DNA from 2 places in the Methylobacterium sp. J-001 genome. Region 1 is predicted to be linked to the other one. Evidence: predicted binding sites of a transcription regulator. Region 1 holds the regulator's gene; the other holds the start of a gene.
What was found. Region 1 encodes PhoB, which activates phosphate uptake and scavenging genes when phosphate is short. Its sites were predicted from a motif close to TGTCATNNANCTGTCAT; they were not measured.

Region 1 (4,419 bases):
TGGGCGAGCCCCGGCCGGATGCCGGCCAGACCGCTTTGTTCGAGCGCGCCCGGGCCGCCCTGCCCGCACCGGCGCTCTGGCCACTGCGCCTCTCGAGCCAGGGCGATACGCTGCAGCTCGATTTCGCCGCCACCGGCCTCAAGCCCGAGACGATCAAGGGCGCGTCCTTCTTCCCCTATTCCGAGACCGCGATCGACAATGCCGCCGCCCAGGTGATGACGGTCGACGCATCCGGCCTGCATCTCACCCTCGCCCGAAGCAATCCGGCTGAGCCGGCACCGGCCGCCCTGCCCGGCGTGCTGACCGTCGAGGAAGCGACGGGCGTCGGTAGCCACCGCCTCGCCTTCGCGTATGGCGACGAGCCGGTGCTGCCGGCTCCGGCGACGGCGTCCGAAACCGCGACTCCGCCGCCGCCCGCCCCTGCCTTCGACGTCCTGACCCTCGCTACCGCGGCAGGGCTCGCCTTCCTCGGCGGCCTGATCCTCAACCTGATGCCCTGCGTCTTCCCGGTCCTATCGATCAAGGTGCTCGGCCTCCTGCGGCATGCGGGCGAGAGTCCCGCCCGCCTGCGGCTGCACGGTCTCGCCTATACGGCCGGCGTGCTGGTCAGTTTCCTCGGGCTGGCCGGCCTGCTGCTCGCCTTGAAGGGCGGCGGGGCGGCGATCGGCTGGGGTTTTCAGCTGCAATCGCCCGCCGTGGTGGCCGGGCTCGCCTACCTGCTCCTGGCCATGGGCCTCAGCCTATCCGGCGTGGTCCATCTCGGCGGCCGGCTCGCCGGCCTTGGCGACGGGCTGGCCCGGCGCTCCGGTCTGAGTGGATCGTTCTTCACGGGCGTGCTTGCGACCCTGGTGGCGACGCCCTGCACGGCGCCGTTCATGGGTTCGGCAGTGGGCTTCGCCCTGACCCAGAGCGCCGGCGTCGCGCTTGCCGTGTTTGCCAGTCTCGGATTGGGCCTCGCCTTACCGTTCCTGGCGCTCACCCTGTGGCCGCCGGCCCTGCGGGCGCTGCCACGTCCGGGCGCGTGGATGGAGACCCTGAAGCAGGTCCTGGCCTTCCCGGTCTACGCTACGGTGGCTTGGCTGGTCTGGGTCCTGGCGCAGCAGGTGGGGCCGCAGGGGCTGCTCGCCGGGCTGTTCGGCCTCGTCCTGGTGGGCTTTGCCGCCTGGGCCTGGGAGCACGGACACGCCGCGGCCCCCCGGGCCGGGCGGATCGCTCAGGGTCTTGCGGTGCTGACGATCCTGGCGGTCGCCGCCCTGACGCTGAGCCTCGGCCACGAGCGAGCCGCTGCCCCCGCCCAGGCTGCCGCCAACGGCGTCGAGCCGTTCACCCAGGCCCGCCTCGATGCCCTGGTGAACGAGCGCCGGCCGGTCTTCGTGAACATGACCGCCGCCTGGTGCATCACCTGCGCGGTCAACGAGACGACATCGCTCTCGACGAAGGCGGTGCGACAAGCGATGGCCGACCGGGGTGTTACCTACCTGAAGGGCGACTGGACCAACCAGAATCCCGAGATCACCCGCCTCCTGGAGAAGCACGGGCGCAGCGGCGTGCCGCTCTACCTGCTTTACGCGGGAAGCGGCGAGCCGCAGGTGCTGCCGCAGATCCTCACCGAGGGGACGGTTCTGTCAGCCCTGGAGACGGTGCCGGCCGCGGGCAAGAGCGCGGCTCTGACCCGCTGAATTGTCCCTGAGCGCAGCTAGGCTTCCAGCGAGAATGTCTCGTCGAAGGCGTAGCCCGAGCCCCGCACCGTGCGGATCGGGTCGGCCTGCCGCGGAGCATTGAGGGCCTTGCGCAGGCGCCCGACATGCACATCCACGGTGCGCTCGTCGATATAGACGTCGTGCCCCCAGACACCATCGAGGAGCTGCTCGCGGGAGAAGACCCGGCCGGGCGCCAGCATCAGAAATTCGAGCAGGCGGAACTCGGTCGGTCCGAGATGAAGCTCCTCGCCGGCGCGGCGGACCCGGTGGCCGGTGCGGTCGAGCTCGATATCGCCGGCTGCCAGCCGGTCCGCGACATGGGCCGGCTTGGCCCGGCGCAGCAGCGCCCGCACCCGAGCGAGCAGCTCAGGGACCGAGAACGGCTTGACGATGTAATCGTCCGCGCCCGTACCGAGGCCGCGGACACGATCGCCCTCTTCGCCCCGGGCGGTGAGCATGATGACCGGCAGCCGCTCGGTCTCGCGCCGGGCCCGGATGCGGCGACACAGCTCGATCCCCGAGAGGCCCGGCAGCATCCAGTCGAGCAGGACGAGATCAGGCGTGCGCTCGGCCAGGAGCAGCTCAGCATCGTCGCCGCGCGCGGCTGAATCCACCAGGAAGCCCTCGGCCTCAAGGTTGTACCGCAGCAGGGTGGTCAGGGCCTCCTCGTCCTCGACGATCAGGACTTGCATGCTCACGTTCGATAACCTGTTCCGTAGACGGCACCGGACGGCTCGTCCGCGTTGGATGGCGCGCGCAGGCAGATGGTGCGACAGACGCCGCGATCCCTCAACCCGCGTGCGCCACTCATCGCATTCTGCCCCCAGGCCGCATCGTGTGCTGCATGGTCCCCGCGTTACGGGGCCGTGGCGGCGGGACCGACCGTCGCGTAGTTCGACGCGTCGTTCTTCGGGCGCTCTCCGGCCAGCGTCTCACCGGTTGCGAGATAGTGGATCGTCTCGGCGATATTGGTGGTGTGGTCTCCGATCCGCTCGACGTTCTTGGCGCAAAACAGGAGATGCGTGCAGAACGAGATATTGCGCGGATCCTCCATCATGTAGGTCAGGAGTTCGCGGAACAGTGAATTGTACAGCGCATCGATCTCCCCGTCCCGCTCCCAGACATCGTAGGCCGCTTTGACGTCACGGCTCGCATAAGCGTCGAGGATATCTTTGAGCTGCGCCTCGGCGAGGTCGCTCATGTGGCGCACGCCGAGGACGATCTTCTGCGCGGGCGCCTGATCCGAGATCGCGACGACGCGTTTGGCGACGTTCTTGGCGAGATCCCCGATCCGCTCCAAGTCGCCGGAAACGCGGATCGCCGAGATGGTCTCGCGTAGGTCGATCGCCAGCGGCTGGCGCCGGGCGATGAGCAGCACCGCCCGCTCCTCGATGTCGCGCTGGAGCGCGTCGAGACGCTTGTCGGCGAGGATCACCGCTTGCGCGAGGGTGTCGTCCCGGCGGACCAGGGCGTCGGTTGCCTCGGCGGCCATCTTCTCGGCCACGCCGCCCATCTCGGAGATCGAGCGGCGCAGGTCATCCAGATCGGTGTCGTAGGAGCTGACGATATGGCCCGGCATGGTGGATCCTTCGATGGCGTCCCGCAAACCTTGATCCGCGAGGTCTGGCGGAAACCCGCTGCTACGATCACGGATACCGCGGCGCGTTCCCCGGTACCCAGTCCCTGTCACAGTCGAGAACATGATGCGGAGAGGTCAGGATCCGCACCCTGAAATCAACACGCATCGACAAGCAGGCAGCCTCCGCCGATGTTCCCGTATCAACGAGGCTTGTTCCGAAGTCGCGCCTGGCGATCTTACGATCAGGCGCGCCTCCTCATCTTGATGGCGGCTCACAGCGCTGCGTATGAGCCGTGTTCAATTGTCGGTCGAATGCTTCAGCCGAAGCGGCCGGTGATGTAGTCCTGGGTGCGCTGCTCCACAGGGTTCATGAACATCCGATTGGTGGGGCCGAATTCGATCAATTCACCCAGATACATGAAGGCGGTGAACTGCGAGATGCGGGCCGCCTGCTGCATATTATGCGTGACGATCACGATGGTGAACTCGTCGCGCAGCTGCTCGATCAGCTCCTCGATGCGCCCCGTGGAAATCGGGTCCAGCGCCGAAGTCGGCTCGTCGAACAGGATCACCTCCGGGCTCTGGGCCACGGTGCGGGCGATGCACAGGCGCTGCTGCTGCCCGCCCGAGAGGCCGGTGCCGGGCTGGCGCAGCTTGTCCTTCACCTCGTCCCAGAGGGCGGACTTGCGCAAAGCCTGCTCCACCCGCCCGTCGAGTTCGGATTTCGGCAGCTTCTCGTAAAGGCGCAGCCCGAAGGCGACGTTGTCGTAGATCGACATCGGGAACGGCGTCGGCTTCTGGAAGACCATGCCGATGCGCGCGCGCAGATCGTTCAGATCGACGGACGGATCCAGCACGTTCTGGCCGTCGAGCAGGATCTGACCCTCCGCCCGCTGCTCGGGGTAGAGGCTGTAGATCCGGTTGAAGCAGCGCAGCAGGGTGGACTTGCCGCAGCCGGACGGTCCGATCAGGGCCGTGACCTGCCGGTCGTGGAAGTTGATGTCCACGTTCTTCAGCCCGTGGAAGCTGCCGTAGTAGAAGTTCAGCCCCTTCACGGCGATCCGGACCGCACCACCCTCGTTGGCGTGGTTGCGGGTGAGATCGACCGTGGGGATCGCGGAGGCGGCGTTCATCGTCGTG
Region 2 (4,419 bases), on a different contig from region 1:
CTGCAAGCAATATCGATATTGCATACGCGTATTATAATCAAACTGACAATCAAACAGATTTTGAGCGAGCTATCGCTAAAATGAATTCTACTATACCGGCGAGTGGAACTGGAGCTACTTCAACCTCGCCGATCCGATTTCTATTTTTTGTTACTGATGGCGTTGAGGACACCGGCGGCAGCGTCACAAATCAGAGTGCAGGATTCCAGTTTCAAAGCAATCGATTCATTGGCCCATTCAGCCCTTCAACCTGCAACCTATTAAAGAACAACAATGTCAGGATTGGCATTATTTACACACAATATTTGCCGATTTATGACAACGATTTCTATAATAGTTATGTTCGGCCATACGAGGCGAACATCGGTCCTGCTCTCAAGGCCTGTGCATCGGACGGACTATATTTTCCTGTTGCATCAGGTGGTGATATCACTGCCGCACTGCTGCAGTTATTTTCAACAGCCGTAGCCTCAGTTAGACTAAGCAACTGACATTGTGGTTGCATTTATATGATGTCTCGACCGTCTTTGAGGACGGATAGGGCTCTGGTTTGCTATTTTATTTATATCTTATGCCACAGAGCCGGCGAATGCCTGCTTACGGGAGGCCGCCGATACGACACGAGCGTCCGGATTGGGGCGCTTCCGGAATGACCGTTCCGGGTGGTTTTGCGACGGTCCGTTTGTGAGCGGCCACGCGCGGAAGCAGACATTGCTGATTAGCTGGATGCGACCGCCGACCCGCCAGCGAAACTAGCTTGATCTTTAAGCGTTGAGGCCAGCCCTGCTGGAGAGCATCATGTTGGCCAAAATTTTCGTTGCTGCCGTTATCGTTGCCGCCGGGTCGGGCCTTGCGCTCGCAGAGACAGCCGCACCGAACGCAGCTGGGACGGCAACCATGACGACCCGACAAACTCCTGACACCGGCGCCGGAGCCGCGACCGGAAACCCACCGGCTTCCTCCGTGGGCGGGGGTATCATCGGCAGCGATGCCGTGCACGGCACGGGCGCCCACGAGGCGAAAGGCTTATCGCCTGAGACGTCACGCGTGCCGCCCGGGAAGAAGTAACGGACGCCTGTGTTCGGGCGGGTGTCGGCACGCGCGTCCCGCGTGCGTTGAGCGTGCCGACACGCTCAGCAAGCGTTTCGGTCGCCGCCCGGATTTCCTCGGCGGCATCCGGCTCAGAACAGGTGGCGCAGGATGAAGAACAACGTCCCGGCGATCAGGATCGCGGCCGGCAGGGTCATCACCCAAGCCAGCGCCATGTTGCGCACCGTTGATATCTGCAGGCCCGAGCCGTTGGCGGCCATGGTGCCGGCGACGCCCGAGGACAGGATGTGCGTGGTCGAGACCGGCAGGCCGTAGAGCTCGGCGAGCCCAATGGTGCCGGCGGCCACGATCTCGGCCGAGGCGCCCTGCGCGTAGGTGAGATGGGTCTTGCCGATCTTCTCGCCGACGGTGACGACGATGCGCTTCCAGCCCACCATGGTGCCGAGCCCGAGCGCCAGGGCGACGCAGACCTTCACCCAGCCCGGGATGTAGCGGGTGCCCTCGTTGAGGAGCTCGGTGTAGCCCTTGAGGGTCTTGGCGTCGCTCTCGGACAGGGTCGCGCCCGACTTCGGCAGCAGGCGGATCGCGTCGGAGGCGAGGTACATGTCGTTGCGTACGTTCGAGGTCGCCCCCGCGGGGACCTGCTGGAGCGAGCCGTAGCCCTTCACCGAGGCGGCGATGTCGGTCGAGAGCGCGGAGAGGGCGCCGAACACCTCCGGCTTGTTGAGCGCCTTCGCCTTCAGCGCGTCGGCCACGGTCTTGCGGGCCTGGGCGGCGTCGGGCCGTGCCCCGCCACCGGAATAGGTCGAGAACACCTTGCTGGCGGCATCCGAGGTCTGAACGAAGGCTGGCGTTGCGTCGGCGTTCATGGTCCGGTTGAGCGCGTACGCCGTGGGGGCGGCGCCGATCAGGATGAGCATGATCAGGCCCATGCCCTTCTGGCCGTCGTTGCCGCCGTGGAAGAACGACACCAGGGTGCAGGTCAGGATCAGGACGCCGCGGATCCAGAGCGGGGGCGGCGCATCGCCCTTGGGCGCCTCGTACAGGTCCTTGCGGCGCACGGTGAACTTGAGGGCGAGCAGCAGCAGTGCGGCCGCGACGAAGCCGCAGATCGGGCTGAAGGCGAGCGCCTTGAACACGCCGAGCGCCTGGTTCCAATCGACGCCCGAGGTGCCGTCCTGGCCGCCCATGAGCTGATTGGCGAGGCCGACGCCGAGCACCGATCCGATCAGCGCGTGCGATGACGAGTTCGGCAGGCCGAGCGCCCAGGTGCCGAGGTTCCAGATGATGGCCGCGATGAGGAGCGAGAAGATCATCGCATAGCCGGCGCCCGAGCCGACCTGCAGGATGAGCTCGACCGGCAGCAGGGTGACGATGGCGTAGGCTACTGCGCCCGACGACAGCAGCACGCCGAGGAAGTTGAAAGTCCCCGACCAGATCACCGCCACCAGGGGTGGCATCGAGTGGGTGTAGATCACGGTCGCCACCGCGTTTGCGGTGTCGTGGAAGCCGTTCACGAACTCGAAGGCGAGCGCGATCAGCAGGGCGAGGCCGAGGAGCACGAAGGCGCCGACGGCCAGGGGCTCCTGGTGGACTGCGTTCATGTCGGCGATCAGGCTGAAGACCGCGTAGCCGAGCCCGGCGACGAGCACGAGCAGGAAGGCAATGACCCCGCCGGGGTGGATGCCGTGGTCGAGGCTGGGCTTCCCGGAAGTTATCGAGCCGCCCGGTATGGCCGAGGTCAATGTTGCGTCGGCCATTACGGTCTCCGAAAAATATTCGCTCTCGAACCGGGATTAAAACTCCGTGATGACGGTGGGGTGACGCTCCATGAGTAAAACTTCTCCGCCTCCCGATGACCGTCGCGGAGCAGCGGAATTTTCATCCCGTTGAGGAAATCCGACACCTGGCACCCCGCGGCCGGAGCTGCTTACCACCCCAAGCCGACGTTACCGGATGGCTCACGAATGGCTGCTTTCGGGAAGCGTCGAGGGTAGCTCGTACAGCTGGCATGGGTCGCTTCCGGAATGACCGTTCCGGGTGGTTTTCGGCCGGTCCGCTTTTGGATGGCGGATGCATCGAAACCGACATCAACGCGAGGATTGCTCCTACCCATTGCAGGGGATCGGACCGTCCGCTCATAAGCGCTTGTCTGCTCTCCCGCGACATACTCCCTTTCCTCACGAGCCTATGGCTCTGACAGCATTGAACGCAGACGGCATGCAAGATCTCGCGCAGAACAAGGCGAACGTGATCGCGTTCTACGAGCTGATGTTCAACGATTGCCGTCCGCGCGAGGCCATCGAGCGATATGCCGGCGACACTTATATCCAGCACAACCCACACGTAGCTACGGGCAAGGACGGATTCGTTGCCTATTTCGAGCGTATGTCGCGTGAGTGGCCGGGCAAGCGCGTTGAGGTCAAGCGGGCCATTGCCGAGGGCGATCTGGTTGTGTTGCACTGCCTTCAGCACTGGCCGGGTAACCATGACTATGCGGCCATCGATATATTTCGCCTCGATGAGGACGGCCGGATCGTTGAGCACTGGGACGTGCTGCAGATCCTGCCTGATGCTTCGGCCAATCCGAACGGGATGTTCTAGATCTCGGATGCCTCAGGCGCGGCGGAAGTCCGCAATCCGTTTCTCATCATGAGCGGAAATTGCTGCAGGCCGGCGAATGGCTGCTTTAGAGAAGCGCCGACGGCGATCCGAGCGTCCGGGCTGGTCCGCAGGCGGACGACCGACGCAAAAGCCGATTGGGATCAAACACCTAGGTCGACCTGGTGGCTTGTCGGTTGTCGAGTTTGCGCAACTCGGTGGCGATATCCTGGAGACTGGAATCGCCCTTGCGCAAGACGCGGTCGGCCTCCGACAACCGGTCGCGCTCGTCGGCTGTGACGTCCCGGGCGCTCAGGACCACCACCGGCACGTCGGCGCAACCCGGCAATCCCCTCAGGCGGTCGAGGAACGAGAACCCGTCCATCACCGGCATCGTGAGATCGAGGAGGACGAGGCGCGGGACGCCGAGCCTGACCTGTTCCAGCGCCTCCTGGCCGTCGCCGGCCTCGCGGACGCTCCAGCCGTTGCGTTCCAGGGCTGTTCGCAGGCGGTGGCGCATGTCCGCGTCGTCGTCGACGACGAGGACGTCGCCGTCGGCCGCCCGGAACTGGTCCAGGATCGTCCGGAGGCGCACCCAGTCCACCGGCTTCGGCACGGCTTCGATGGCTCCGAGCGAGGCACTGAGCGTCGCGTCGGCGACGAAGCTCACCATGACCACCGGGATCCCGGCGGTCTCGGGATCCGACTTGAGGGCGGCGAGGACCGACCAGCCGTCCATCTCGGGCATCATCACGTCGAGGAGGATGG

Region 2: a site for PhoB is predicted at 2,860-2,876, ahead of MKK65_RS07490 (inorganic phosphate transporter). Genes of this name have one in related genera too.

The regions. Positions count from the first base shown of each region.
Region 1 is NZ_JAKSYN010000115.1:73,115-77,533, reverse strand. Features, by position in the region: gene MKK65_RS12820 (protein-disulfide reductase DsbD family protein) at 1-1,679, shown strand, start outside; gene phoB (phosphate regulon transcriptional regulator PhoB) at 1,697-2,392, opposite strand; gene phoU (phosphate signaling complex protein PhoU) at 2,557-3,279, opposite strand; gene pstB (phosphate ABC transporter ATP-binding protein PstB) at 3,597-4,412, opposite strand.
Region 2 is NZ_JAKSYN010000067.1:102,816-107,234, forward strand. Features, by position in the region: gene MKK65_RS07485 (TadE/TadG family type IV pilus assembly protein) at 1-491, shown strand, start outside; gene MKK65_RS07490 (inorganic phosphate transporter) at 1,182-2,810, opposite strand; gene MKK65_RS07495 (nuclear transport factor 2 family protein) at 3,271-3,654, shown strand; gene MKK65_RS07500 (MHYT domain-containing protein) at 3,824-4,419, opposite strand, start outside.